DNA from 2 places in the Clostridium beijerinckii genome. Region 1 is predicted to be linked to the other one. Evidence: riboswitches for the same ligand, from Rfam matches in the RefSeq annotation. Region 1 holds a riboswitch; the other holds the start of a gene.
The links. A riboswitch is a leader RNA that binds a small molecule or an ion and turns the genes downstream of it on or off. The one in region 1 is predicted to bind glycine.

Region 1 (13,783 bases):
TTATTCGATAATGCTAGACATCCTTATACTCTTGGATTATTGGAGTCACAACCGCATAGGTGTGAAAGTGGAAAACCTCTAAAAAGTATTGAAGGAATAGTACCATCTTTATCAGATATGCCCTCAGGGTGCCGATTTAGTAATAGATGTTCTAAAAAGTTTTGTGTAAAATGCGAAAGCGAAATTCCACCATTATTTAATATTAGAGATAATCATAAAGTAGCATGTTGGTTATATGAGGAGGGAAAGGATTTTGATTGACACCATTTTAGAGGTAGATCGGATTAGAAAGAAATATGTAATTGAAAAAAGCTTTTTGGGAAGAGAAAAGATTGTTTTAGATGCGGTAAATGATATTTCATTCTCAATAAAAAAGGGAGAATGTTTTGCGTTGGTAGGAGAATCAGGATGTGGAAAGTCTACAACAGCCAGAACTATATTGAAATTAATAGATGCTGATGGTGGAAAAGTAATATTTGAAGATAAGACTTTATTTGATGTTGAAAATAAGAAATCAATTAGTAACAAAGAAATGTGCAGATTAAGAAAAGATATGCAGATTATTTTTCAAGATCCATTTGCTAGTTTAGATAAAAGAATGAAAGTTGGACAAATTATAGCAGAAGGAATTAAGAAACATAGATTGATACATGGGAAAGATGCATTTAATATAGCAGAAGAATACTTAAGGATTTGTGGTATGGATAAAGAAGCTATAAATCGATATCCTCATGAATTTAGTGGTGGTCAACGTCAACGAATAGGAATTGCTAGGGCTTTGGCTGTTCAGCCTAAATTTGTGGTTGCAGACGAACCAGTAGCTGCATTAGATGTTTCTATTCAAGCACAGATTATAAATTTACTGAATGAATTAAAAACACGATATCTACTAACTTTTTTGTTTATATCTCATGACTTAGGCGTTGTAAAATATTTCTGTGATAGAATTGCAGTTATGTATTTAGGGAACATTGTTGAGTTAGCTGAAAAAAAAGATTTATTTGATAATCCGATGCATCCATATACAAAAATGTTACTTGAATCTATGCCGGTTAGTCATCCAAAATTGCGAAAGCAGAGGCTTAGTATAAAAGAATCAGAGATAACATTGAAAGATAGAGAAAATGGGTGTAAATTTTGCAATCGCTGCGTATATGCATATGAGCGATGCAAAAATGAAATTCCTGTTTTTAAAGAAATTGAAGGTGAGCATTTTATTGCATGTCACTTATATGATTGATTGGTAAACTTGATATATCAATCCATTAATTTCATGTATCATTACACCATTTAAAATAGAGGAATTTGAACATTTTTGTGGAAATATAGAATTTATGAAATATATTAAATTTAAAGTAAAAGTTTTTTTATACTAATATGCTGAATTTTCTTGGTTTACAGAATGAAAACGCTGCTTAAACATAAAAATTAGCAATAATATATTCATATTATTATGCAAGAGAGTGAGGTGTAAAATAGGAAGGTACAATCTAGATAATAAGTATCTATCCTATTAAGTGAATGAGTGAAACAGGCATATGTGGTTGGTTATCAAGAGATGGAAAATTTTATGAATGTGGTGAATCTAAACATAATCTTTTAGCATCCAGGTTAGAAAAAGAATTGGGATTAGAAATGTTTGATCAGGAGAAATCAATTTATCTTCATGATACAGCATTGCTAGAGACTCTTGGGTTTATTAAATTTACTCAATCTACCTATGGATTAGTAGGAGATAATTATGACAATCAATTTATGTTATTCTTTGGAAAAAGATTTTCTTATGAACAGCGAAAATGGATGGAAGAAAATATATTAAAGATGTCATCATATCAAAGATCAGAGTGCAGGCAAAGATTAATTTTGGGGTACTAAAATAATCATATAACTATGTACATATTCTTAATGTGCATATGAATGTTATAGAAATTATATATTGGGAATTTGAAATGCATAATTTTTAACTATGCGTATTTTATTAAAATATTCGGGATATATCTAAAAATAAATAAACATAAAAATAGAGCTAGTATCATAGATGTTAGAATACTGGCTCTATTTTCTAATTAACATTATTTAATTGCAATTTTATAATATTGAAAAATAAACATTTAAACCTGTATAGTAAAATATAAATACAATGACTAGATTTTTTGTGTAAAACTGTTTTGTAACATATTTGAAAAAAAGATGAAGTAATATACAATTATGTTATAAGTATTGAAGGGAGGAATAAAATGAAAAGTCTAAGATTAAGAAATATCATTATTTGTACATTGGTTGCAGCGTCGATTACAGCGCTAACCCCAATAGGAGTTTCAGCAGAATGGAAATCTAATTATAAGGGCTGGTGGTATACAGAAGGTAATTCATATGCCATTGGATGGAGAAAGATAGATGGCTTTTGGTATTATTTCTACCAAAATGGATATATGGCACAGAATACTACTATTGATGGATATTACTTGAATTCTAGAGGAGTGTGGATTGACTCAGTAAATACATTAATAGGACAAGAAATATTAAAGAATGTCAGTATTCAAAATCCATCATTTTATATAGAGTGTCCAAGTAGTGGTGTGGATATTAACAACCTAGAAAATATTATTAAAGATGAAATAAGTAAGTTGAAAATCACTAACTCTTATGAAATGTTTAATGTATCTGATTACGATGTAACCATGACAAGTGATGGATCAGGTAATATTGGAATACAGGTTAAATGCAATTATAAAATGACAGCAGGAATGGAAGCAGATTTGGATTCGAAAGTGAGATCTATAGTTGCACAGATTGCTCCAGATAGCATGAGTCAGCCAGACAAAGAACGTGCGATACATGATTGGATAATAAATAATACAAAATATGATCAATCTTTAACTATATATGATCCCTATAATACTCTAATTAAACATACTGGAGTCTGCGAGGGATATTCTCTTTTAGCTCAAAAAATGTTTACTGTTGCAGGAATTAAATCAATGGTTGTAGAGGGTACTGCTGATGGACAGGCCCATGCATGGAACTTGGTTTATATAAATAACAAATGGCGTCATGTGGACTGTACGTGGGATGATCCTGTATCTAATTACGGTGATGTTATACAATACGACTATTATAACTTAACAGACCAAGAAATAAGTGCAGATCATTCATGGGATACTTCAGTTTATCCAAATGCTAATTAGGTATACAATTCAATTTAAATGAAAATATATATTATGCAATATAAAATACTAAATGTTTATGATAGTTCTGATTTAGGTAGTTTATTTTTGCATAATATATTTTAAACAATCTAAAAATCATTAAGTGAATAAGTAAATTCTTGATCTTTAATAATTGTTGAAAATGCAAGACTTAAGTCCCATTATCCCCAAATAGTGCAAGACTAACTTCGGCTAAGATGAATTTACCCTTTCAAACAAGAAATTAACTTTTCATTTTAGAAATAATATAAAAATGTAATATTGACTTAAAGTTAACTTTAAGTGTTAAAGTAAAGTTATAAAAACAAAGGAGTTGAGAGAATGAAATATCAAGCATCAAAAAATAGATATAATGAGATGAAGTATAGTAAATGTGGGGAAAGTGGTTTAAAGCTTCCTATGATATCCTTTGGCCTTTGGCATAATTTTGGAAGCAATGCAGATTATAATAACATGAAAGAATTATGTTTTACTGCTTTTAATAATGGTATAACTCATTTTGATTTAGCAAACAACTATGGGCCAGTTCCGGGAAGTGCAGAAGAAAATTTTGGACGTATTTTAAGAGACGATTTAGCGACATATCGTGATGAATTATTAATTAGTACAAAAGCAGGTTATAAGATGTGGGAAGGGCCTTATGGAGACTGGGGAAGTCGTAAATATATATTAGCGAGTTTGGATCAGAGTTTAAAGCGTATGGGATTGGAATATGTAGATATATTCTATCATCATCGAATGGATCCTGATACTCCATTAGAAGAATCTATGATGGCTCTTGATACAGCTGTAAAAAGTGGAAAAGCACTTTATGCAGGAATTTCGAATTATAATGGAGAGACAATGAAAAAGGCAGCTGCAATTTTAAATGAGTTAAAATGTCCATTTATAATTAATCAAAATAGATACTCTATATTTGATAGAACTATTGAAAACAATGGACTTAAAAGAGCAGCAAAGGAAAGTGGAAAAGGAATTATAGCATTTAGTCCCTTGGCACAAGGAACATTAACAGATAAGTATTTAAATGGAATTCCAGACGATAGCAGAATAAAAGTAGATGGAAGGTTCTTGAAACAAGATATATTGACAGAGAAGAAATTAGATCAAATTAGGAGATTAAATAATATTGCTTTGAATAGAGGGCAAACTCTTGCTCAAATGGCACTTAGCTGGGTATTAAAAGATTCAGAAGTAACAAGTGTACTTATAGGAGCATCAAAACCATCGCAAATTATTGAAAATGTGGGTATAGTTCATAAGATTGAATTCACAGATGAAGAGCTAAGGATGATTGATGAAATAAGTGCTAACTAGGATATGGGTAAAAAATAAGTTTTATGTATACATTTTCTTTTTCTTTCGATTCTAAAAATAGTGATTTTGGCGTATAATGTATCTTAGAAATTTCTAGTATAAGGAGAGAAACTATGAAATATTCTATTATGCCCATTGAGCAGATAAAAGAATTCGTTGTTTTAAATAGCCAAGGTGATTGTACATTATATAAAAGGTTGGAGTTAATATTAAAGCACAGGGAAAATGTTCAAAAGAAGATAGATGAATTAAATAAATATATGGAACATATTAATTACAAGGTTGATTATTTCACCATGGCGTGTGAATTGGGGACTGAAAAGGAACTTAAAAAAGAGCGATATCCAAATCATTTCTATATAAAAGAAGATAAATAATGTGAGTTAAGGAAAAATATTTAGTGATACATAAAATATCAAAAATTAGGAACTCTAGAAATAGGGTTCTTTTTGTTATGGTTTTAAAATTATGATAAAAATACTTAAGAATTCTGATTAAAATGAAAAAAATGTTGCAACTTTATTAAAAATGTATTACTATATAACAGTAAAATCTAAAAGTTCAGATGAAGATAGCGGGAGAGTAATGACTATAGTCATTCACCGAAGAAGTAAATCTTTCAGGTACCTATTTAATTAGAGATGACCGCTATTGGATGAAACCTTGGAGAGACTCGAAAAGAGCACCGAAGGAGAAAGCTGTAAAGGCGAAACTCTCAGGTAAAAGGACAGGGGACAGATAACATATCTTATCAAAGTAATATATTATAGATTACTTCATTTAGATCTTATCTATTCCCATTTATATCTCAAATCACAAAATATTTATATTAGTAAAGGGCTTTTTAGTACATGCCTTTTAACTAAGATGGAGGGATAAAATGGATCAATTAAAATCAGAAAATCAAAACTTATCAAGAGGACTAAAAAATCGTCATGTTCAATTACTCGCAATTGGAGGAGCAATCGGTACTGGATTATTCCTTGGTTCAGGAAGGTCTATTCACTTAGCAGGACCATCTATATTGTTTGCGTATATGATAACAGGAATAATTTGTTTTTTTATTATGCGTGCCCTTGGGGAATTATTACTTTCTAATTTAAACTATCATTCATTTGTAGATTTTGTATATGATTATTTAGGAGAGAGAGCAGCATTTATTACTGGATGGACTTACTGGTTTTGTTGGATTTCACTTGCGATGGCGGATGTAACTGCTGCAGGTCTTTATATACAATACTGGTTCCCGAATGTAGCTCAATGGGTTCCAAGTCTTATAATTCTTATCGTTTTATTGATTATGAACCTTACAGCAGTAAAGTTATTCGGCGAAATGGAGTTCTGGTTTGCTTTAATTAAAGTTGTTGCAATTTTAGCTCTAATTATAATAGGTATATTTATGGTTATTAAAGGATTTTCTACAGATGCTGGTGCAGCTAGCTTTACAAATCTTTGGAGTCATGGCGGATTGTTTCCAAAGGGTGCAACTGGATTTATTCTTTCATTCCAAATGGTTGTGTTTGCTTTTACTGGAATTGAATTAGTAGGACTTACAGCTGGTGAAACAGAAGATCCAGAACGTGTTATTCCAAAGGCTATTAATAATATTCCGATTAGAATTATTATTTTCTATGTTGGAGCACTTTTTATTATCATGAGCATATATCCATGGACTTCAATTAATCCGGATAAAAGTCCATTTGTTCAAGTGTTTTCAGCAGTGGGAATTGCTGCAGCAGCAAGTATTGTAAATTTCGTTGTATTAACATCAGCTGCTTCTGCATGTAACAGCGGCATCTTCAGTACAAGCCGTATGGTTTATTCTCTTGCAAAAGAAGGTAATGCGCCAGAGTCGATGAATAAATTAACTTCTAATCAAGTACCTGCTAATTCCACAATGTTTTCAGCAATTGTTATCTTGATTTCAGTTATTTTGAATTACATTATGCCAGAAGGAGTATTTGTTCTAATTACAAGTATATCAACATTTTGTTTTATCTTTATTTGGGCAATTATTGTTGTTTGCCATTTGAAATATCGCAAAACTAATCCTGAACTTGCAGCTAAGAACAAATTTAAAATGCCACTTTACCCAATTATGAACTATATAATCCTAGCATTTTTAGCTTTTGTTATAATTACATTAGCATTTAATAATGAAACTCGTGTAGCTCTATTTGTAACACCTGTATGGTTCATTATGCTTTGGTTGATTCATAAAGGACTTAAATCAAAAGCAGAAACAAAAGAAGTTGTTAAAAGAAATTTGGCATAAGATTTTAATGCTGTGATAAATCTGTTAAAGAATCATGGTTTTGATATAACAGCTATTTCTAATAAGTCTGATTATATTAATTTTATGTTTTATAAAGTATAACTTTAAGAAATATTTAAGATAAAAGATAATAAACCACTTTATTCTAAATTAATCAGAATAAAGTGGTTTATTATATTGTTAACAATACATCTAAGTTTGAATTAGTCTTGATACTCAGATAATTGTTGGCATGCAGAATTAAGAGAGTTTATTGCTTGTTGAATTTTATTCTTATTATCTTGTTTTTCTGCAGAGCTAAGTGCTTGTTGTAGTGAGTTAATAGTATCTTTACAAGAAGAGACGCTTTGATCAACATATTGTTTAGCTGTTCCTGGCATATTTAACACCTCCTATATAAATCATTCGAAGTTAGTATTTGCATAACTTAATTAAATATACGGAGTTAAGAGGATGAATTTGAATTGTAAATATTACCATGATTTTTTACGTAGTTGTGTTGTTATGATATGGATCCCAAAGAAAAGGTAGAGATTGCTTCAGGGAAATAGCTGCAGGTGATACTGCGCTGACATTAGCGATAAAAATGGTGGACGAATTGTAAACTAGTAATGATACTTTTTTCTATTAATTCTTGAATTTTTTCTAGATGATCAACTTTAAATATCTCAATATATTTCTAATTATAGAATATATTTCTCTACATAATCCCTGTATTATTTGAAAGCGAAAAAGTATACAAAAGTATAATATACAACAAATGAAAATAACTTTAGAATAAGAAATGTAACTTAGTACATAGGGGGATAAAAATGTTGAAAAAAATATTAAGAACATTAGCAGCTTTAACTATATTTACGTTTATTCCAATTATCTCATATGCTTATGATTCAATAGGTGTTCCAGGAATAAATTGGACTAAAGGTTCGAAGACTGTAAATGTAGGAACTGACTTAGCGAAATTAAATCTGCCTAGTGAGTACATTTTTGCGGATGGAGAAGATACAAAGGAATTAATGGCAGCAGTTAAACCTAAGTTAGAAAATATTATTAAAAATTATGCTTATAAAGAAGGAAAAATATACTCAGGCTACATAAAAGGTGATAAAGTAGCGGAAGTAGGATTGGCAGCACTAATTGTTGGAGGTACAGTGTCTAAGACAGGTTTGCTTAACAAAATACTAATAATATTTAAGAAAGCATGGATATTTGTTTTAGCCGGTATAGTAGGTCTATTTGGTAAAGTGATAAGGGTATTTAGGAAAAAGCCATATATACATGATGAAACTGAATTGAATTCGGATAAAATTTTATTTAAAGAAAATTCTGAAGCAGATATAAGAGGTTGATATATAGTTAAGATTAATAGATTCTTAAATTAAAAATGATATAAAAAATACTAAATTTACACTTATTTTTCTTAGTCTAGATATAAGCAGTACTTATTGAAATTGAGAATCTCTATGATATAATATTTAAGTGGAAATTTGTAAAAATAAAACATTAGATACTTTATTTTTAAAGTTTTACAAAAAATAAAAAAGGGGTAAAATTTAAAATGAAAATTAATAAAAAAATTGTATTAATGCTAATTACTTTATTATGTATAGGAATTATACTGACAACAGCTGGATGCAGCAAAAAACCAACTGCTAGTGAAAGTGGAAAGTTCTTTTTCAACTTTTTAATAAAACATGATAAAACAGATATAGGTAAGTTTGGCATTAAAGAAGATGATGCTAATAACATAATCAAGACTCAAATGGATGCAACTAAAAACCAAACTAGAATGAATTTTACTAAGGCTGGGATTCTTATTTCAGATGAAGAATTGGACAAGATAACAGAAGCTCAATATAACGCATTAAAGTCATTAGATGCAACTGTTGAGGCAGGTTCTGAAAATGGAAGTGAAGCAACAATAACAATAACAACACCATACATTGATTTTAATGCAATGGATACCAAAGCAACTAATGATGCACAGGATTCAACCATTGCCTTAGGCATTACTGATCAAAAAGAAGCAATTAATAAATTTAAAGATAAATATATAGAAAATTTATTAGCTGAATTAGGTAGCGCTAAACCTTCATCTGAGACCAATAAGGGTACCTATAAATTTAAGAAGGATGCACAATCTGGGCTATGGGTACCAGATATGAAAGCAGAAGAATTCGGTGAACAATTAGTTAAATTAGCAGAAAAATAGAACTAGATTTGTATATTGATTAACTTATAACTTTGAATTTAAGTTGTATATTTTTTCTGGCAAAATTAAATTAATAAATAACTAAGAAAAATTACCTTTAAAAATAATTTGTATGAATTTTATTATTTGCAAATATTCCAACATAAAATAAAAGTACATGTGAAGATTTACTAAAAGTAACTTATTCCCATGTACTTTTATTGGTATATGGAAAAAACTTTATTGTATGGATAGTTAGAAGGCAAAGAAGGATTTGTTATAGGAAATGAGTAGAAATAAAAGCCATAAGTAAATTTATGTAAATTTACCTATGGCCATTAAATAAAGAATATAACAGTATAACTCACACTAATATGGATAACTTAGTATCTAATTATAATCTTTCGACCATAATTAAACAGTGCAATACCCATATTAATATTTTGTTCGACTAAATAAGATACTTACACGACCATATATAATCTTTTGACTATATATGATTATTACACTACCAAATATAATCTTAGCTTGACCTTATAAGATAAGTTGGAATCTTATTATAATAAAATTAATCTACTATAATAAGACTTTTCCTAACCCTATAAAATCGCATCTAATCTTAATACAAGTCTTTTGACTTGTATTAAATTCTGAAAAACAAATATATTGTTTTTCAAACATATTTGTTTGCTTAACTGTTATATCCTTTATGATATTAGCATATCCTAAAGGATATATTTGATACTATGAAATTCATGGTAGGGTTATATAAATTTTATTTTTATATCAAAAGATTGTATAAAAAAAGTATTTTATTAGATAGAATACGCTTATTATAAAAAATATAATATGTTATTATGGAAGTAGATGAAATAATTTGCAGAAAAGTAGAAGGTGATAGACTTGATAGATTTTGATTACAGAGGATTGACCGGAGATATCATTACAAAAGAGGAATTTAGTTATGAAGAAGAACGAAAAGCTTGGAATAGAGCTATAGAAAAATATCCATTAGCAATTGTATATTGCCATACTAATGATGATATCATAAATGCAATAACTTGGGCTAAATTGCATTCAGTAGAAATTAGAATAAGGTCAGGCAGACATCACTACGAGGGATATTCAATAGGGAATGATGCTTTGGTCATTGATATTAGTAAAATGAATGCGATTATTGTAGATGAAGAAATAGGAATAGTAAAAATACAAGGCGGAGTTAGGAATAGGGAACTTTACGAGGTTTTGGGAGAACTAGGCTATCCATTTCCAGGAGGAGGATGTCCAACGGTTGGGGTTTCTGGACTAACTTTAGGCGGCGGATGGGGTTATTCAAATAGATTACTTGGATTAGCCTCTGATAACTTACTTGAAATTGAATTGATAGACTATAAGGGGGAAAGAATAGTTGCTACAGATAAATCTAATACAGACTTGTTTTGGGCTTTAAGAGGTGCTGGTGGAGGAAATTTTGGAGTAGTTACTAGCATGATATTTAAACTTCCTGAGAAAATTAAGATGGCAACTTTAATAGATATAGATTATATAGGTGCTGATGATCATGAGATATTAGATATATTTGAGACTTGGACACATTTATATATGAGTTTAAATAAAAGAGTTAATTTAAAGATGGGGATATATAATTCAAAAATAAAAGGAAGAGGAGTCAGAATTACAGGAATATTATATGGTACCAGAGAAGAGGCAGATGTAATTTTAGGCGACTTTAAGAATATTTCTAAAAAAGGAGTATTTGATTTTAACTATACTTCAGTCTTAGATGTAAATAGAAGAATTCAAGATAGTCATCCTCCATATGAAAAATATAAATCGGCAGGAAGATTCGTATATAAGGATTATAGTAGAAGTGAAATGAAAAAAATCATAGAACTTGTTGAAGAGAGGGCTAAAGGTGCAGTATATGCAGCTGTTTCTCTATATGGATTAGGTGGAGCAATTATGGAAAAAGATAAAAATGATACAGCTTTTTATTATAGAGATGCGAAATTTATAATGGGACTTCAATCTGTTTGGGAAGAAGCTGAATGTGCACCTATGAATATAGAATGGGTTAAAGAAAAGCTTGAATACATAAATAGTATAACAACAGGTTCATATATTAATTTTCCATGTGCAGATATTGAGGAATATGAAAAAGAGTATTATGGCGAAAATTTAGAGAAATTAAGAGAAGTTAAATTGAAATATGATCCGTATGAGGTGTTTAAGTTTCCTCAAGGAATACGAATTGGAATCAGGCAAAATTTAAATTAAAGAAATTACTTATAATAAAAGATTATTTGGAAGCGAAAAAAGACTATGTATAGGAAAGAATTGTTTTAAACTTATACATAGTCTTAAGTTTTTTATACTATTTTCAAAAAGAAGATATTAAATAATTTTGTGTACATTTAAAATATCTTGAAAAATATTTTTCCAATAAGACTTTATATTGAATTATATTACATAATTTGCTAAGATTTATACATAGAAATAAATTAAATTTTAAATGCAAATGCAAAGTTTTTCTGATTTTAATGGGAGGATATTATTGTTTAAACATTAATGTATTATTATGTAATATTTTAGGAGGTAATTATTTGGTTAATTTTGAGATGGAGATTAAAAAAATAAATCCAATCAATATAAAGGAAATGGAATTGAATAGATATAAGATTAATAATGACATTAAGAAATCCATTATTCTATATAATTCGGCAATAGGAGAAATAAAAAAAAGCAACTTTGAGTTGGCTGTAAATGATTTGAAAAAAGCTTTATCTTATAATAAGGGGTTCTCAGATGCAATTAAGCTTATTGGATTGTGCTATGTTAGCATGAAGCAATATAGAAATGCAGAAAAGGTCTTTAAGAAACTCAAAAAATACGCTATATACGATAGTTTAGCAAATGATTATATACAAAGCCTAAAAATAAAATCATCTAGAGGAAGAAATGTAAATAATATGGAGGTTATAAATCATATTAATAGTGATATATGGAATGAGTACTCTACAAAACCAAAGCGTTCGACAGGGAAAATAATTATGGTTATATTAAGCACATTAATCATTATGGGCGGTATTGTAATGAATTATTTTTATCCAAAGTTTATTCAGATAGCAATAGCGAAGGTTCCTATCGAAACTCAAGAATTTTTGCATAAGCTTAGTATAAATAATAAACTAATAGTAAAGCAAGAGGAAGTTGATAAAGATCAGAACAAAGTAGATGATTCGTTAGAAGAGAACATGGTAAATCTTGAAAGTAGTGAGAAAGCTAAAATAGATTCAGAAGATCAGAAAATAAAAAGCGATAGCTATAAAGATAGTATCGTGGGTATGCTAAATGATGCTGAGAAATCAATTGGAGATGGAAAATATGAAATGGCAGCTGAGGATTTAATAAATTTGAAGAATGAAAATTTTGATAATGATACGAAAGTGAAGTATGATAAATTGTGGCAAGATTTAAAAATAAGTGGAATCTGGCCTATATACAATGATGGAAATAAGCTATATAAACAAAAAAAGTATGCGGAAGCACTTCCTAAATTAAAAATGACTTCACAAATTGATTCTGACATAGATATTATGCCTTGGTTAATGTATCAAATAGGAACATGCTATAAAGAGACAAATGATTATTCAAATGCTCTTACATATTTTAGGCAGGTAAAAGATAAATATCCCAAAACTGAGTATGCTTCATATGCAGATTATAGTATAAAGGAAATGGGCAATTAGATGGATTTGTTTCTGAAAAAATAGTGACTTTTATATAATTAATTTTAGAAAAAATTTAATAAGAATAATTATAATTAAAACGTGCTGTATTAGATTAAATAGTCTATACAGCACGTTTTATCACTGCCTTTAAAGAATAATAAATAAAAATTACACAAAAGTGGGATAATTGTATATAATTATATAATATTGTATTATATAGGTAGAGGCGTTTTAATAATCTAATAAAAAATAAGATTAAGTGAAATTAGCCTTTAACCTCATGATTATATGAGACAGTATTATTGACATATTTTTTAGATTGTATATGGATTGGAGAGTGGTACTTTTGTATTCTATTATTATAGTAGAGGATGATTCTATACAAAGAGACATTTTAAAGAGAATGATATTATCTGTATGTGACTTTGTAGAAATTTATGAGGCTGATAGCGAGATGTCAGCATTAGAAATAATTTTGAATAATGATATTAATATGTTTTTAATAGACATCAGTTTAAAACAATCTTCAGGATTGGATCTTGCTATGAAGATTAGAAGCATAGCTAAATACGAATTTAGGCAAATCATATTTTTAACAACACACATGGAATATATAACCCAAGCATTTAAACAAACCCATTGTTATGACTATATTGTAAAACCATATGATAAAAATGATGTACAAGCTATGTTGAATAAGATTATTCTTAATGAAACAAGTGATTTGAATAACAAAGTTGATAATTATAGCAAGGAAAAAGATAAAGAGATTGTAATCACATTAAAAAATGGCGTGTACGTTGGAATAAAGGTAAATGATATTATATTTATAGAAGTTGATGGTAAAAACTGCGATATTAATACTTACAATGGAGTTTATACTGCATATAACATAAGTTTAAAAAAAATATTGCAGTTAATTGATAGCAATTATATAGTTCAAAGCCATAGAGCATTTGCAATAAACACGAATTATATATACAAAATAGAAAAACTAGACGTTAAACTTAGTGAAGTATATTTTAATGAATGCAGCAAGACAGCATTTTTAGGATACAAA
Region 2 (17,520 bases), 1.3 Mb from region 1:
TCCAATATGCTAATCATATTACATAATTTATGAAACCACTTTTAAAATATACTTCCAAATCGTTTTAAACTTCTATCTAGATGTTCGTTATAGTCATTTGAATTTTTATTTAAACTATTTATTTTTACTACATCATTACTTGTTGATGAATGTATATATTTACTATCACCTAAGTACATAGCAACATGTCCCGGAAAAAATATTAGATCTCCTTTTTTTATTTGCTTAAATGTTATTTCTTTAATAGGAAAACCTTCTTTAATCTTTGCATCTCTATAAATTAGAATTCCATTCAACATATATGCCATAGAGCAGAGACCCGAGCAATCAATTCCAAGAGGAGTTTTTCCTCCCCATCTATATTGTGTTCCAATATAAGATACGGCCGATGATACTAAATTATCCCTAAGACCTTCTTCATTATTTATATCATAACTTTTCTTCAAATTGGATATGAAACAGCTTCTTATCCAGCCTATACTATGATTAGGCAATATAACTTTTGTAAACTTATTGTCTTTACTACATTCATAGGTAGAAATTAAATTAGCTCCTCTTGTCAGAGTTGCAATTGGAAACCCAGATGCTTGAGGATTATTAAGAATATCTGCAAAAGAATTAATTACTATTGAATTTTTTTCTGTTTCCCACTTTTCTGATATTTTATCATTTATTATTAAATCAATACCATTAATATATCCTTCGTAATTGTAGCGAGTTCTTACATAAAACCAATTATTAACGTCCTCTTTGAGTATTTCAACATTCATTCCGAATAGCACTTCATCTACACTTTCCGAATTATTTTTTGGCTCACGTTTTAACATTCCTATAGTATTATTAACTATTGCATTTTTCATCAAATCACTCCAATGTATAATGTTTAATAATCAACTAAAGAATAACTATTTCGCTTCTTTCTCCGTTTATCTTTACTTTTGCTCCTAATGGAATACTTATAGTAGGAGCGCAATGTCCGCAAGCTAAATTATAAATTGTCGGAGTATTTTCTGGCTTTATCAATTCTTCAAATATCTCCATTAATGTTAAACTACTATTCCCTTCTATTGGATCACACCCAGTCCATGATCCTAAAATAATTCCTGCAGCATCTTTAAATTTTCCACACTGCTTTAATTGAAGTAACATTCTATCTATTTTATATGGATATTCATCTACATCTTCTAAGAATAGTATTTTTCCTTTTGTATCGAGTTCATATGGAGTTCCCATAGATGATGCAACTAAAGAAAGATTTCCTCCAACCAATTTCCCTATTGCTTTTCCGTTTACTAAAGTTTTTATTTCTTGTTTATCTGGATTTTTTAGTATTCCTAATGGTTTATCACTAAATATATTTTTTATAAAATAATCCATTGTATAATCATCTACACCTTTATAAAATTCGGTTGATATCATTGGAGTATGAAAAGTTATAAATTTACATTTTTCATTAAATACAGTATGGAGCGCTGTCACATCACTATACCCTGCAAAAACCTTCGGATTTCTTTTTATCATATTGTAATCCAGCATGTCCAAAAGTCTTCCTGCTCCATATCCCCCCCTTATTGCAAAAATACCTTTTATGGTCTTATCATCAAACATTTTATTAATATCATTTGCTCTGATTTCATCACTTCCAGATAAATATCCATGGTTGCACCTGCAACTCTTTCCTAAAACAACTTCAAATCCTAGCTCTTCCATGGCTTTAATTGACGGTTCTATTCTATCTGGTTTTGTTGGACTTGAGGCTGCAATTAATCCTATTCTATCACCTTTCTTTAAAGGCCTTGGTCTTATCATATCTATACCTCTCCTGTATATTTGTTATACTCAAATTTAATAAAAAGACCATTGTATTTAATATAGTTTACTAAAAATTACATGAACTATATTTTGCAATACAATGATATTTTATAATCATTTGCCAAATCTATTTAATTATATGAATAACCAATATACTTTATAATATATGCTAAAAATATTTGCAGATTCTAAGACTTTAAGATGTAATATACCGTAAAAATATCCCTATTGGAATGAACTTTTTAATGAAAGCTAACACCTTGAAATCTGTTAAGTGTTTATTCAGAAATAATGAGTATAATAAAATTATAAATAAGTATTTTAGTAATCTATGTTTGTATTAACACTACTACATATTAATACAGCTTTACAATAATTATATCAACTTTATTGATAAATTTGCTTAACAATATTATAGTTGAAGTAATATGGATTACCGAATAAGATACTTCAGTCGGCGTAACACATTTCTTAAAAGGGTAACAACTTTAATTTCTATATACTGATTGATTATCTTTAAGCTCATGCAATGCATAATCATTATAATTATAAACTTATTAATAAATGCTATTTATAATTATTAATAGAAGTTTATAGATGCTAGTTTATTTTTAAGGGGATTGTTCCATTAGACTAATGTTAAATATAAGTTGGTGGTTTCATCAATATGGTTTATAGTAAAATTGAACTCTTATTCTCTTGAATAATACTAAAATATATTCAAAAAATACATAATGAAATTAAATAAAAACTATGATTTCTCATCTTTAATAAATTAACAAGCATAGATGAGAAAATTTACAGGAGGAAACTTATGGATAATATAGTTCAAAAATTTAAAAATACTTTCTATACAAAAGAATTCGTTACTTTTTTAATAATAGGACTTATCAATACATTTAATGGAACTGTTTTTTCTTATATATACTCAAGCTTTTTAAATGAGAATATAGCATTTATAGTTGGCTATATTTCTGGTTTGATTATATCCTATTTATTGAACAGTCTTATAACTTTTAAGGAAAAACTGCAATTGAATAAATTTATAAAATTTGCAATATCATATATTCCAAATTTTATTATTCAGAATATAGTTGTAGTAATAGTTTTTAATTTTATGGGTTTAAATAAGCTTATTGCTTATTTATTAGCCGCAATAATAGGTGTTCCAATCACATTTATATTAATGAAATTTTTTGCATTTAGTAAAAAATCTGTTTGAGTATTTCTCCAAAAATTACATTGGTAAAATCAATGAAAGAAATTAGACTTCTAATTTTAAATCTGTATAATCAATATTAGGCATACAAAATAAGTGATAGATATGTATGCCTTAAGTCATCTTTTAAGAAATTGGAGGTACTTAATGAATAAGATAAAAAAATATTATATTATTATTCCTATAATAACAGCTATCCTGTCTCTTATAGTAATGATAGTAACATCAATAAATTCAAAAGTAGTTAATAAAGGTTATTCTTATTTTACTGAAGATCTTAATTCTAATAAAATATCAACTGTAATAGTTGATACTTCTCCTAAAATGACTGTAATACTCAATAGTGGTGATAAATACTCTACAGATAATCCACATACTGATACTTTAAAAGAAAAGCTATTATTAAATGGAATCGAAGTTAAGGACGAAACCACTCCCCCTATTTCAAAAACTATTCCTTCTGGAATTTTAGGGTTATCACTTTTTGCAATAGTTGCGATGCTTGTATATAAATCAAAGGGTGGTGTTTCTTCTGTAACATCGATGGAAATGCAAGATTTTAGCAAAGATAAGAAAGCAGCCTTAAACTTTGATGCTGTAGCCGGAAATGAAGAAGCTAAAGAAAGTTTAATGGATGTTGTAGATTTTCTTAAGAACCCAGAAAAGTATCAAAAGTATGGTGCTAGAATGCCAAAGGGTGTTATTCTCTATGGTGATCCAGGTACAGGTAAGACATTGCTTGCAAAAGCAGTTGCAGGTGAAGCTGGAGTTCCGTTTTATGCACTTAGTGGTTCTGATTTTGTCCAAGTATATGTTGGAGTTGGTGCTGCAAGAGTAAGAAACTTATTCAAGAAAGCAAAAGCTCAAGGAAAAGCTGTAATATTCATTGACGAAATCGATGCTATAGGTAAAGCAAGAGGTAATGGAAAAAATGGATCTAGTAACGATGAAAAAGATCAAACATTAAATGCGCTTTTAACTGAAATGTCTGGATTTGGACAAGAAGAAGGAATTGTAGTAATCGCAGCTACAAATAGACTTGATATGTTGGACAAAGCTCTTCTTAGACCAGGAAGGTTTGATAGACATATAGAAGTTTCATTGCCAGATGTTAATGCAAGAGAAAAAATCTTATCTCTTCATTTAAAGAACAAACCACATGAAAATATTGATATTAAAGATATAGCTAAAAAAACAGTATATTTTTCTGGTGCAAAGCTAGAAAGTTTAGTTAATGAAAGTGCTATATTAGCAGCTAAAGATAACAGTAATTATATAACTTCTGACCATATAGAAAACGCCTATTCTATAACTTTAGCTGGCCATGAGAAAAAAGAAAGAAGTTATCTTAAAGAAGAAGATAAACTTCTTACTGCGTATCATGAAGCAGGACATGGATTAGTTAATATGCTATTACTTCCACAAGATAAAGTTTCTAAAATAACAATTATACCGACAACAAAAGGTGCTGGAGGTTATACATTATCTATTCCTGAGGATACCAGCTACCACAGAGTAGATTATTTAAGAAATAAAATAAAAGTTTCACTAGGTGGTAGAGCTGCAGAAGAAATAATTTTTGGTAAAGATAAAATTTCTACTGGAGCGCATGGAGATATATCTCAAACTACTGATATTGCATTAAAAATGGTTACTGAGTATGGTATGGGTGAAACCTTAGGGCTCATAAATCTATCAAGTGTAGGTCCCTTATATAGTAGTTATGGAAATCCTGTTATTGAAGAATGTAAAAATATTGTTAGTGATCTATACAATGAAACACTGAAACTTTTAATTAAAAATAGAGCTTCTCTTGATAAGATTGCTATAGAATTATTAGAAAAAGAGACTTTACACGAAGATGAATTAAATAAATTAGTTATGCAGATGACTTAAGCTTAGTTAAGTAAGTGAATTTAAATGTGCATATAACTTAATTCTTTTAGAATAGTTGCTTTAAAGATTCTAAGTAGAAGGCTGTATATATTTAATGAATATTCCAATTATATTGAAACATTCATTAAATAAAACAGTCTTCTATTTTTACATTCTATTTTATATTTTTATGCTAAATCCAATCATATAACTCATATTCCGCCTAACTAATTTTTCCTATTTAACCTCAACTATTCACTATATTATTTGACTAAAAATTATTATGATTACGGTATGCAAATAATATTTAATGGGGGGATTGGAATGGATAAAGAGTTGTTATTGGAAAATATTGAAATGGAAGCATATAGCCATGGAAAAGCGACGCTTGTAGCAGGTATGTGTAAGAAACTAGGAGTTATCAACATCTTTGATCAATATTTGACTAAACAAAATGGGAGAAAGCCTGATATAGCTTATGGGATAATGGCTCAAATGATGTTAGCAAATCTTTGTCATTCAAGACGACCATTATATCTTATGGATGAGTATTTTGAACATATTGATATTGAAGGGACATTTAACAGCGATGCGAAGCCTCATAATCTTACAGATGATAGATTTGGCTGTTTTCTTGATAATTTTCATGAAGCTGGTCCAAGAAAAATTTTTTCTGAAATAAGTATGACTGCTTTCGCTACGTATGGATTGAGTATAAAGAATATTAATTACGATACTACCTCAAAGGTAATGTGGGGCCAGTATGAAACAGAAGAAGGTAAAATAGATGAAATATCAATTGATTATGGATATAGTAAAGATAAAAGAAATGATAAGAAACAAATAAAAATTGGAATTGGAACAGCTAACGGTATAGTTGTAGACGCAAAAGTTCTTTCGGGTAATACAGATGATAAAACTTATAATAATGACGCTATAGATGATGTTGATGAAATTTTAAAAAAATCCAAAACTAGTAAAGATTCATTCTACTATGTTGCAGATAGTGCATTTTTTACAGAAGAAAATATTAATAAAGCAAATGGTAGAGATATAAAATTTATAACAAGAGCTCCTGAAACAACAAATATGTCTAAAATCTATATTGGTAAATTTTTTAGTGAAAGACAGTTAACAAAAGATGTTATTTTTGAAAATGCCCAAGGTAAAAAAGTTAAATATCAAGTATTAGATTATAAATCAGAATATAAGGGGATTCCAGTTAAACTGGCAGTCTGTTATTCCTTCACTCTTGAAGAAACCAAAAGGAAAACTATTTCTAGGCATGCAGAAAAAGAATATGCCGAATTAGAGAAAAAAATCAAAGTATTTTCCAAGCGTAGCTTCGCGTGCGAAGCAGATTCACAAAAAGAAATAGAAGAGTTTTTAAAGACTAAAGGGAAAAAATTAAAATACCATTCTGTTAATTTGAATATTGAAATGAATGAAAAACGTAAGCGTAAAAAAGCTGATAATAAGGATTCACAAAAGGAATATGAATATACTATTAATTTAGAAATTAACCGTGAAGATTCAAAAATTGAAGCAGCAATTGAAAGAGAGTGTACTTTCATCTTAGCAAGTAATGATTCTGATATTTCATGTGAAGAAATGCTGAAAGAATACAAAACTCAAAGCAGCGTAGAGAAAAAGTTTCAGCAGCTAAAAGCACCAGAGTTTATAGATGACCTTTTTGTAAAAACTCCCAAAAGAGTTGAAGCCTTAACATACATGATACTTATTGGTTTAATGATTTTATCAGTAATGGAACATGTAGTCAGACGTGAGATGAAGAAAGATAATACGATTATACTTGGACCTGGAAAAATAAAAATGTCCAAGCCGAGTTTAAAAGCTATAATGGGTATCTTTGAGTATGTGCCTATACAAGTAATTAAAGTTAATAACAATTGTATAAGAAAGTTTCAAAAACCACTAAAAGATAATCAACGGCAGATATTGAATTATTTAGGTTTGGATGAAAGTATTTTTGTTGGACATGCTATTTAACAAGTATATATTTCAAAAAATTTAATAATGATTCCATTAGGGATAGTTTAGAAATTTACTATGGAATAATTCACATATAGATATATATTATTCCAAACTTTAAATAAAGAAAAGATATTTCACTGAAATGCATAGCATTCAGCGAAATATGAGATATAAGCATTAAATAAAAAATAGAATATTAGAATAATTAGTTTGACATGGTATTAAAACTAAATTATAATATTTTTTATTAATTATAGTAATCGTGTGATGAATTTGGGAGATGCTACAAACAATGTAGAGCCGAAGGTGAAATCGCAACAAACTCTCAGGCAAAAGGACCGAATTCTGACGAAACTCTGGAAAGTCTTATGACACGCAAGAAGCAATCTTTTTAGTTAACTATTAAAAGAGAATCTTTCAGGTAAAATAACAGAGGCGAATTGTTTATGCAATTCGTCTATTTTTATGCATAAAATTTAATTGAAAGAGGTGTTTGATTTATGAATGATATTAATATATTGGAGTATCTAGGCATATTTGCATTTGCAGCATCTGGGGCTCATGTTGCAATCGAGGAAAAATTCGACTTATTCGGTATATATATTCTCGCTACCGTCACAGCTATGGGAGGTGGAGTTCTTCGTGATATTGTAACGAATGTTGGAATTCCATTATTTTTTGAAAACTATACAACTATTCCTTTTATTATTTTAGGTGCAACAATTCCTGTTATACTTCGTGGAAAACTAAAATATAATAATATGTTTGTGATAATAGATGCAATAGGGCTTTCAGCTTTTTCTGTCTCTTCTGGAATTAAAGCTCTTGAAAGTGGCTATAATTTAATGCTCTTTCTATTTGCTACAAGCATTACTGGGGTTGGTGGAGGCGTACTTAGAGATATAATTACCAATAGAAAACCTGAAATTTTTAAAACTGATGTTTACTGCATTGCATGTATTCTTGGTTCACTTTTACTGTGGTTTCTATATCCACTTTTAGGAACTCACTTATCTCAGCATATATCATTAATCGTTATTTTTTCAATCAGAATGATTTGTTATATAAAAAAAATAAATCTTCCTATAATTGATAAGAATTAATTGTAGAAAGGCATCATCCTAGAGCAAATTAACATAAAAATACTTTACTCTAGGACAAGCTCATTCTTAAACGTACATATTTTTATATAAAAAAGGAAAAGATATCATTAGATTTATAATCCCTATAAATATTTAGAAGTATATACATTAGAAAGGGGTTGATTTTAATGATTAACAAAAGCAGTAAAATTAGCGTAATATTAGCAATATTATTTGAAATATTAATTATTATTACAGCTATTAAGACCGCCTCATCAAATCCGTGGAGTTATCTACTTTTTTTACTCTGGGATGCTATAAGCATATTTATTCCTTTTATCGTTCTTAAAGTTGCTAATTCTAATAAAATAACCCTTCCATCTAGTTTTTTATCAGCATCAATAATATTTATATTTGCTACTTTATATCTAGGAGAAACTTTAAAGTTCTATAGTATGTTCTGGTGGTGGGATTTATTTCTTCATGGTACATTTGGTGTATATGGCGTTATAATTGGAATGCATCTTTTGCAGGGAATTATAGAAAAAACCAAAAATACAACTCAGAAAAAATTTTCTAAATTCAGCTTAGTATTTGCCTTTTGTTTTACAATTTCAATAGGTACTATATGGGAAATATATGAATTCTTAGCAGATTATTTTTTTAAAACTGACATGACAAATGGAAGTCTTGAAGATACTGCAACCGATCTCATAGTAAAGATTACATGTGCCTTCATTACATGCTTAATATATTATTTTTCTAAATTAAAAAAGGGAAATAATGTTTAACAATCAAAGAAATTCATTAAACATTATTTCCCTACTATAAAAAGTATTATTTATTATTAAATCAATGATTTGTAAATATAGGGTGACTAAAAATCACCCTATATTTTCTTTTGGTTCTGAAAAATAATATCCCTGAGAATAATCTACATTCAAATCTTTTATTTTATTATATATTTCTTCTTCAGATACAAATTCTGCAATAGTTTCTATCCCCAACTCTTTTGCAAATAATACTATAGTCTTTGTAACAATTTCTGCTGACTTATCTTTATGCACATTTTTAATAATTGATCCATCAATCTTTATATAATCTACATTTAGTTTCATAAGATAGTTAAAATTTGAATAACCAGTTCCAAAATCATCAATTGCAATTTTCGACCCATATTTTTTTATTTCTTTTATAAATTCAGTAACTTCATTAAAATTTTCAATACCTTCCGATTCAACTATTTCAAATACAATCTTTTCAGGGTTTCGTACATTCTTTAATTTCTTTATAATTAGTGCTCTAATTTCACTGTTCATTATATCCTGAAGAAGAAGATTTATAGATATTTCATAATTAGTTTTATTTAAAACTTCAAAAGTTTTTTCTAACATTATTATAGTTAATTCTTTATATAGTCCAGCTCTTTTGGCTATATCCAAGAAAAAATATGGAGATATAACTTTTCCATTTTCATCAATCATACGAATTAAAGCTTCACATTTCTCAATTGTTTTTAAATTATTATTAACTATTGGTTGAAAAAATGGAACTATTCTATTTTCAGCTATAGCATCTTTAATTTTTTTAGTCCATATTATATTCTCCTTGATTCCCTCATATATATTAAGATCTTTCCTATATATTTGAAATAATTCTTTATTTTTTTTTGCATAATTTAAAGCCATTTCTGCTTTCTCAAATAGTGATTCTTCTTCTAATGCAACTCCCATTACAATTGTCAAGAAAATTTTACCTTCTTCGTAAACGAAACATTGATTGTTTATTTCATTTTGTAAAAATTGTATTTTTGCAATGAAATCTTCTTTTGCTATACCACTACTTGCTATAGCAAATATATCTGAATTTACTCTGTATGAATTTAATTTATTCTCCTTACAATACCAGCTAATTAACTTAGAAATATCTTTCAATACCTTATCGCCTATTGTATTTCCATAAAAATCATTAATATCATTAAAAGACCTTATATCAACAATTGTGAGCTTATTGTATTTTTCTATACACAAATCATTAATTAGTTTATTTCTATTTTCTAAACCTGTCAACTTGTCTGTATAATATTGTTTTTCTAACTCATCTGTTTTTTCTTTTATTTTTTCCTCTAATTTTATATTTAATTGATTTAATTCTTCCCCAGTATTCTTTATAAGATTATATAATGCTGAATCCTCCTCATTAAAATAAGAATATTCATCGTCAATTTCTGATATAATTTTAATTCTTGCATCGATATCTTCTGAAAGTGCTAATACAGTCATTGTTTCAGTGTAAAACATATTTTTATTATTGACATTGTTAAATTCACCAAAAGTATAAAAGCCACCTACGGATAAATCTTTAAATGGTATTATTTCCTTAGCATTTACTTTCTTAAATATATTTTTTCTTGAATCACATGAATATATCAATAAGCTTTCACATGGGCACTTTGTAATCTCACCATACATTTCCTTTGCACTTTGCAAAATTTCTCTTAAGTCACCAAAACCAATCCTTATTTTTTCACCAATATCTAGCTTTGTAGATATAAGTGCTTCTTCTGCATTTATGAATTTTAATACATGAACAGTAAAATATCTATTATTTCTTTTTACCATTAATGGGAACTTATTTCCCATACGTATAATTTGCTCATTACTTTTAGTACCCAAATACTTGTTATAAAATTCTTTTACTGATATAGTTCCTATCTTTTTTACTATGTTATCTTCTACCAATGTTATTTCGTGTTCTTTCCCTATAGGTATACAATTAAAACTACTTCCGTTATTTACATTTAAAAATTTACCTTTTAAAGCAACTGCAGCTACTGCGTTTTTTGCTACTCCTTCTTCTGTAAAAACGTATGTTTCATACGCTGGATCGCTCTTTCCAGCAATTCCACCCGCTACTAGAACTTGATCATTTACAGAATTTATTCCTTTTAAAAGATCATCACCCGTAATGCTTAAATCACCAAAAGATATTATTGCCTTTGTATCAGGCCCAATTAGCTGACTAGCTATTTTCACACCTTTACTAAAATCAGGTATGTTATCCTTAACTAAGATGGATTTAATTATTGTTTTATCAAAAACACTTATGGAGATTATGCACTCCCGTTCAAATATATCTCCATTTAGGATTTCACCTGACGACGTAGCCCCAACTATTTTACATTGAGGAATTAATAATTTTAAATTTCTAATTATTTCATTTATAAATTCTTTATTGCATATTCCAGAAAACACCTGTACTAATATATTATTATATTTCACTATGTCATTGCTATTTACGTATAATTGTAAAGTTTTAAAGTCCCTATATTTAACATTATAGGTTTTCATAATTCACCTCAATAATCTGATATTAGATTTTTATACACATATATTCAATTATACCATTTAAATAGATATTATTCATTATTTTTCTACATAATTTAGCAGAATTTTCGTTTTAAATTATTAAAATAAATACAACAATATTGCTTTTATTTATAATATTAAATAATTTAAGAAAGTTAGTGTTATCTTGATATTATTATTAGTATACTATTGCTATTCAATATTACATTATATTTCCATTAAGTTTTCATTAACATATCTTTATGATATAGAAAATTTAATATAAAGCAAAAAAATATAGGCGAATGTTCCACCTATATCTTAATTACATTAATACATATTAAATTCACTCTAAGTCTGCAATAATTGAAGTTAATATCACCTATAGGCGGCATATTGCCTTTAATTAAATGATTTAAAATAAAAATATATTCATCTAGTTCATTAACCATATGATAGAATTTTTGAAAAAATTATTATTTACTTTATAACTTAACAAATAAAAAAATAGAAAGTAATGTATCCTAATTTCCATACAAATCCATTACCATCTATTTAATTTATTATTAAGTTATATTGAATTGTGTTAACGCCTACTTATTAGATGCCTTCTTTAGCTCATTTCCAGATACATTAGCTTTTTTATCCACTGAATCTACATTAAACTTTATACTCTCACCATTAGAAGTTGCTATTATAGTTCCTTGAATATCTGTTCTGAATACCTTAATATTTTTTTTATTAAGTTTATCTATAGTTTCTTTATGGGGATGTCCGTAGTCATTGCCTTTTTCACAACTTATTACTGCATATTTAGGATTAACTTTATCAATAAAAGCCTGAGTTGTAGATGAATGACTTCCGTGGTGTCCAACTTTTAAAACATCAGCTTGAATATCAAGTTGTTTTGCTAATATCTCATTTTCAGAAATATCTTCAGCGTCTCCCATAAATATAAAACTTGTTCCACCGAACTCTAGCTTAATAACAATAGAATAATTATTTAAATCATCATACTTACTACTATTTGGTGCTAGAAATGTTAATACTGAATTCCCTATATTAATCTTTTCTCCTGTTTTAGGAACATTAATTTTTAGACCTTTATATTTTAGAGCATCAATCATATTTTCATATGTCTTAGTTGTTGTAGTAACTTTTGGGGCATAAAAACTTCCAATATCATAATTAATAATAACATCATCCATACTGCCTATATGATCTTCATGAGGGTGCGTTGCTATTACATAGTCTAATCTGGTAATACCAAGTGATTTAATATAATCTAAAGATTTTTTATCGCTTGTACCTGCATCAATTAAAATACTTTTCCCATTAACCTGTATTAATGCAGAGTCACCCTGTCCAACATCAATGTAATGCACCTTTAACTTTTCATCTGCACCTGAATTTCTATTTGAATTGTCATTTTTTCACATGAGATTAAAAACAAAGATAAAAATACAACCAATAATAAACATAACAATTTTTTAGTTCTTTTCATTTTAACTTTCACCCACCCATTATACTATTGTATATTTTTATCTCGTAATGTCAATTTTTTAGATTATTTTTTTGATATGAGTTAGTAATGAAGTTATATGAGCTTCAAAAAATGACTTTATATTTTTTGAAGCAAATTTCTAATCAACATTGGTCATTCCGGTCATTTAATTCATTAATGTTCAATTCATTTTTTAAAGCAAGAAAAAGGCACTAAATTTATCTTTGATAAACTTACTGTCATAATTATGAAATCATTATTATATTTTTTTATAAAAGTTCCTAAGGGTTTCATCCAATTGAATATTAACAATATTACATATAATTTTATAAATATTTAAATTGAAAGATGTAACTTCCCTTAGGATATTTGTGTAAATAAAATCAACGATAATAAAGCAATTCTAAATTTATGATTATTCTAATAGATATATAGTAGTAGTTTTTCTACCAAATTGTTTGGCTTCTTCATATGACGGGACCCAAACATCTATTACATAAGTGCCATCTTTCTTTACTTTAATTGCTCCACCTCTATCTTCAACATCAAACATGCCATCAGATTTATAACTTTGCAACTCTGGAATATACATCTTGCTTCCAAGCGGTATATTAGATGGGGCCGCAATAACACCTATTCTTGTTCTTGTCTGCATTGCTGTCTGTGACTCCCATTTCCCTGAACATCTAGGATCATCGCTATATGCAGTTAATTCTGCTTTAATAGGTTTACCTACCTGCTTTTGATTTTTTACCGATGATGTATTTACTGAATCAGATGAAACTTCATCTGATTTCTTTACTGATTCTGCATATTTATCAGTATCGGTACTTTCTTTTTGGAAATCAAGATCTTCTTTATAGCTACCTGTAACAATTCTATTTATTTGAATATTTTTAGTTTGCGGATCTAAAAAGTTTGTTTCAAATCCTAACAAACATACTCCTAGAAATATACAAGTTTTTATAACATTTATTTTTAATTTAATCAAATTACCACTCCTTGTGTTTTATTTGTGACCTAAGAATATTCTAGGTTACTTTCCCCACCGATATGGTATTGCCCTATTATAGGATAAGAATGTATCAAACACAAAAGTAATTTTTGTTACATATAGATATAATTTTCATAATTGCATATGAAAAGGTTATATATGTTGTATTCTCGCATATTTCTTGGTAATATAGGCAGCAAATAATATTTGAAAAATTTTAATTTTAGTATTCTTTAGATGCATTAAATAGATCATATGATTTTTTAGATTAGTATAAATAATAATAAAATCTACTAAAATAGACCTGCATTTTAATAAATAAAATGCAGGTCTATTTTAGTAGATAAATCGCTCTATTCCTAAAGCTACTCCATCATTTTGTACTGTATCAGTTACTTCCTTGGCGTGTTCTTTAACGTAATCCTCCGCATTCCCCATAGCAATCCCACATCCTACTGTAGATAACATTTCTATATCATTCTTACCATCTCCAAAAGCATAGCTATTTTCTATTGGAATATCTAAAAAGTCCAATACTTTTAATATTCCAGTTGCCTTTGTATTTGATTTTGAATATAGTTCAAAAGATTTTTCCTCTATATTATGAATATAATCATAATCCTCATTCGCTAAATTCAAGCAATAATCCATTCCAGTTTTATCATCATATAGCATCTCAATTTTGTATGTCTCTACTTTTTCTAGATCATATTCGGATTGGAAATACTTTTTAGATATACTAAAAGAATCATAGAAAGAATGTAATTTTTTATATTCATCTTTAATATATGAATATGTTTCTCCTTGCAAGATATATTGAATATTACGCTGCTCAAAATTATACACTAATTCTTTTATAGAGTCCCTTTTAAGAGATTCTTTATATATACATTTTTCCTTAACTTTTACATATGCTCCATTGGTAAGAACAAAGCCATCAAATCCAAAGTTATACAAAGATTCATTCAAAAAGGCATATGGTCTGCCTGTTGCAATAAATACATAATCTCCATTTGCTTGGAGTGAGCGAATTGTTTTTTTTACTCTAGGTCTAATATCTGTTATTCCATTTAAACAGTCCATTAAAGTCCCATCTATGTCAAAAAAAACTGCTTTTTTCATAATTACATCTCCCCCATAGTAATTCATTCTCATTCAATGTACTTTATTATCATTTAATATCATTTTATTTTATTTATTCATCATTGTCAAATCATTTGATTATGTTTTAATAACATAATCATTAAAATAAGATTAAACGAGAATTAACTATAGCAACATCTATATATCTAGTGCGTTCCTTATATGATTAAAACCTAGTCTACTTATTGTCATTCCTAATCTTTCACCTTTGATAGCATTATTTTTATAATACTCAATAACCATTTCTGTAATAGCTTCCAATTCATCAGGCTGGTAAAGTTTTTTAAGACGATTTCCTATTCTTAAATTTCTTCCAAACTTTCCACCTAAATATACTGCAACTCCTTCATTCTCTAACTTCATAGCTTTAAAAGGACATGCTTTGATACATTGCCCACAAGAAATGCATTTATCGTAATCTATTACTGCTTTTTTATGTACCATTGATATCGCGTCAACTTTACAAGTACGCTCGCAAATCTTACATCCTTTGCACATATCTGCCTCAACCTTTGGTTCATTTTGAGCTAAAAAACCCAAATCACTGATTGGAGCTTTTACACAATTATTAGGACATGCTGCTACTCCAATTTTAAATTTACCTGGAAGATCTATTCCTAAAAACTTTCTATCGAGATTTTTAGCTATTTCTTGTGAATCTAATAATCCGAACCTACAAAGTGCTCCTTTGCAAGCAGCTACAGCTACAACCCTTGTACCAGTACCTCCGGTCTTGATTCCTACGCTTAATATCCTTTTCTTAACCTCTGGAATCAAATCTTCTCTAATCCAAGGTATTTCAACACATTGCCGTGTTGTAAATCCCATGTATCCATTTCCATATAATTCAGATATTTCTGCTAGACAAACCATTTCATTAGAACTTAAATTTCCTGCATCTGTCAGTATTCTAAGTGAAAAATATTCTTTTTCTTGTTGCTGCATGAAACCTTCTAATTTTAATGATTCAAGCTCATTTTTAGTCATTGTTTTTTATCTATCCTTTCTGCGCAAGCGGTCTATGTGCTAATCTTACCTAAAAGTAATAATTTATATTATGAAACTTTTGAGCGCAATAAAAAACCTACAGTTATACCTGTAAGTAACTGCATATAGCTTATATTTAGATCTATAGCTAAAGCCGCTTAAAATTTTATATTACTAAATTACAGTATCACGATTTATTATATAAAACCGTGATTGATATCACGTTTATGCAATTACTCATATAATCTCTTTATAAAATCACATTTTTATTTTATAAGTCCTCTTTAAATATACTTAATTAAATTTTCATATTACTTGTTAAAGTCAATCATTATAGCGAATAGGACAACTCTATATATTGTATAAATACTTTTTTACAAATACAACATATTGTATTTTATCATAAAATGATTTAAAATAATGTTATTATAAAACTTGAAGATATTATAATTCAAAAGAATATAAGGATTAGAAAGAAATTATTAGCTTATTAAGTAAAACTGGAGGAATATATATGAGTGAACTATTATCAGAATCATTTTTAAGCAAATACAGAGAAATTAACCATACGCCTTTAAGCAATATTGGCGAATTTGTTTATTTACGAACTTATTCTAGATATTTAAACAATAAAAAAAGAAGAGAAACTTGGTTTGAAACAGTTCTTAGAACAACAGAATATAACATTGAACTTGGTATAGAATTTAAAAAGAAACAGGGATTAAGTATAAATCTACAAGATGAAGTAAAAGAAGCTGAACTGTTATTTGATAATTTATTCAATTTAAGGACCTTTACATCAGGTAGAACTCTTTATATGGGTGGAACTGATATAGTAAAAGAATATCCACTTTCAAATTATAACTGTGCATTTACAATGATTGAGAAATTCCATGATTTTGTAGACATATTCTATCTTCTCATGATTGGGTCAGGTGTCGGTGTTAGAATAGATAAATCTCTAATATCAAAAATGCCTAATATAAGGAGAATATTTCTTGACAGCGAATATAATGAAGATATTCATAAGTTCATGCCAAAAGAATATATGGAAAACACCAAACTTATTTTAGACAAGGTAAATCCATCAGCCGCTAAGATTAAAATTGGTGACAGCAAAGAAGGCTGGTGTAATGCTCTAGAAACTTACTTTAATTTGATTACAAGTCCTGAATATATTGATATTAAGAAAATTACATTTGACTACAGCTATGTAAGGCCTGAGGGTGAAAGATTAAAAAGGTTTGGGGGCAGAGCATCTGGTCATAAATCATTAAAAAGAATGTTTGAAAAAATAAATAAGGTTTGCAGTAATCTTGTTGAAGGGAGATTAAGGTCCATAGATGTGCTTGATATAGCTACCATAATAAGTGAGAATGTAGTTTCTGGTGGAGTTAGGCGTAGTGCAATGATGATAATTTGCGATGAAAATGATGAGGATGTTATAAATGCAAAAAGTAAATTATATACAATAGTCAATGGAAATTGGATTGAAAATTCAGAAGTATCTCATAGGAAAATGAGTAATAATTCTGTTTTATATAAAGAAAAACCATCGCTTA

Region 2: it holds a riboswitch for glycine, as region 1 does, so the genes downstream of both, PZA12_RS13095 (trimeric intracellular cation channel family protein) here and PZA12_RS19310 (amino acid permease) in region 1, are expected to answer to the same signal.

What each region holds. Positions count from the first base shown of each region.
Region 1 covers NZ_CP144906.1:4,166,255-4,180,037, reverse strand. The annotation lists gene PZA12_RS19340 (ABC transporter ATP-binding protein) at 1-261, shown strand, start outside; gene PZA12_RS19335 (ABC transporter ATP-binding protein) at 254-1,240, shown strand; gene PZA12_RS19330 (hypothetical protein) at 1,522-1,875, shown strand; gene PZA12_RS19325 (transglutaminase domain-containing protein) at 2,238-3,188, shown strand; gene mgrA (L-glyceraldehyde 3-phosphate reductase) at 3,531-4,526, shown strand; gene PZA12_RS19315 (hypothetical protein) at 4,640-4,903, shown strand; glycine riboswitch at 5,180-5,267, shown strand; gene PZA12_RS19310 (amino acid permease) at 5,407-6,801, shown strand; gene PZA12_RS19305 (hypothetical protein) at 7,005-7,181, opposite strand; gene PZA12_RS19300 (DUF2167 domain-containing protein) at 7,614-8,150, shown strand; gene PZA12_RS19295 (hypothetical protein) at 8,360-9,013, shown strand; gene PZA12_RS19290 (FAD-dependent oxidoreductase) at 9,896-11,269, shown strand; gene PZA12_RS19285 (tetratricopeptide repeat protein) at 11,596-12,741, shown strand; gene PZA12_RS19280 (LytR/AlgR family response regulator transcription factor) at 13,070-13,783, shown strand, end outside.
Region 2 covers NZ_CP144906.1:2,822,484-2,840,003, reverse strand. The annotation lists gene PZA12_RS13120 (C40 family peptidase) at 42-860, opposite strand; gene PZA12_RS13115 (S66 peptidase family protein) at 895-1,809, opposite strand; gene PZA12_RS13110 (GtrA family protein) at 2,627-3,034, shown strand; gene PZA12_RS13105 (ATP-dependent metallopeptidase FtsH/Yme1/Tma family protein) at 3,179-4,927, shown strand; gene PZA12_RS13100 (IS1634 family transposase) at 5,231-6,916, shown strand; glycine riboswitch at 7,166-7,252, shown strand; gene PZA12_RS13095 (trimeric intracellular cation channel family protein) at 7,402-8,004, shown strand; gene PZA12_RS13090 (hypothetical protein) at 8,172-8,774, shown strand; gene PZA12_RS13085 (bifunctional diguanylate cyclase/phosphodiesterase) at 8,868-11,333, opposite strand; partial or broken gene PZA12_RS13080 (ComEC/Rec2 family competence protein) at 11,924-12,834, opposite strand; gene PZA12_RS13075 (3D domain-containing protein) at 13,250-13,825, opposite strand; gene PZA12_RS13070 (Cof-type HAD-IIB family hydrolase) at 14,165-14,950, opposite strand; gene PZA12_RS13065 (4Fe-4S binding protein) at 15,110-15,958, opposite strand; gene nrdJ (ribonucleoside-triphosphate reductase, adenosylcobalamin-dependent) at 16,473-17,520, shown strand, end outside.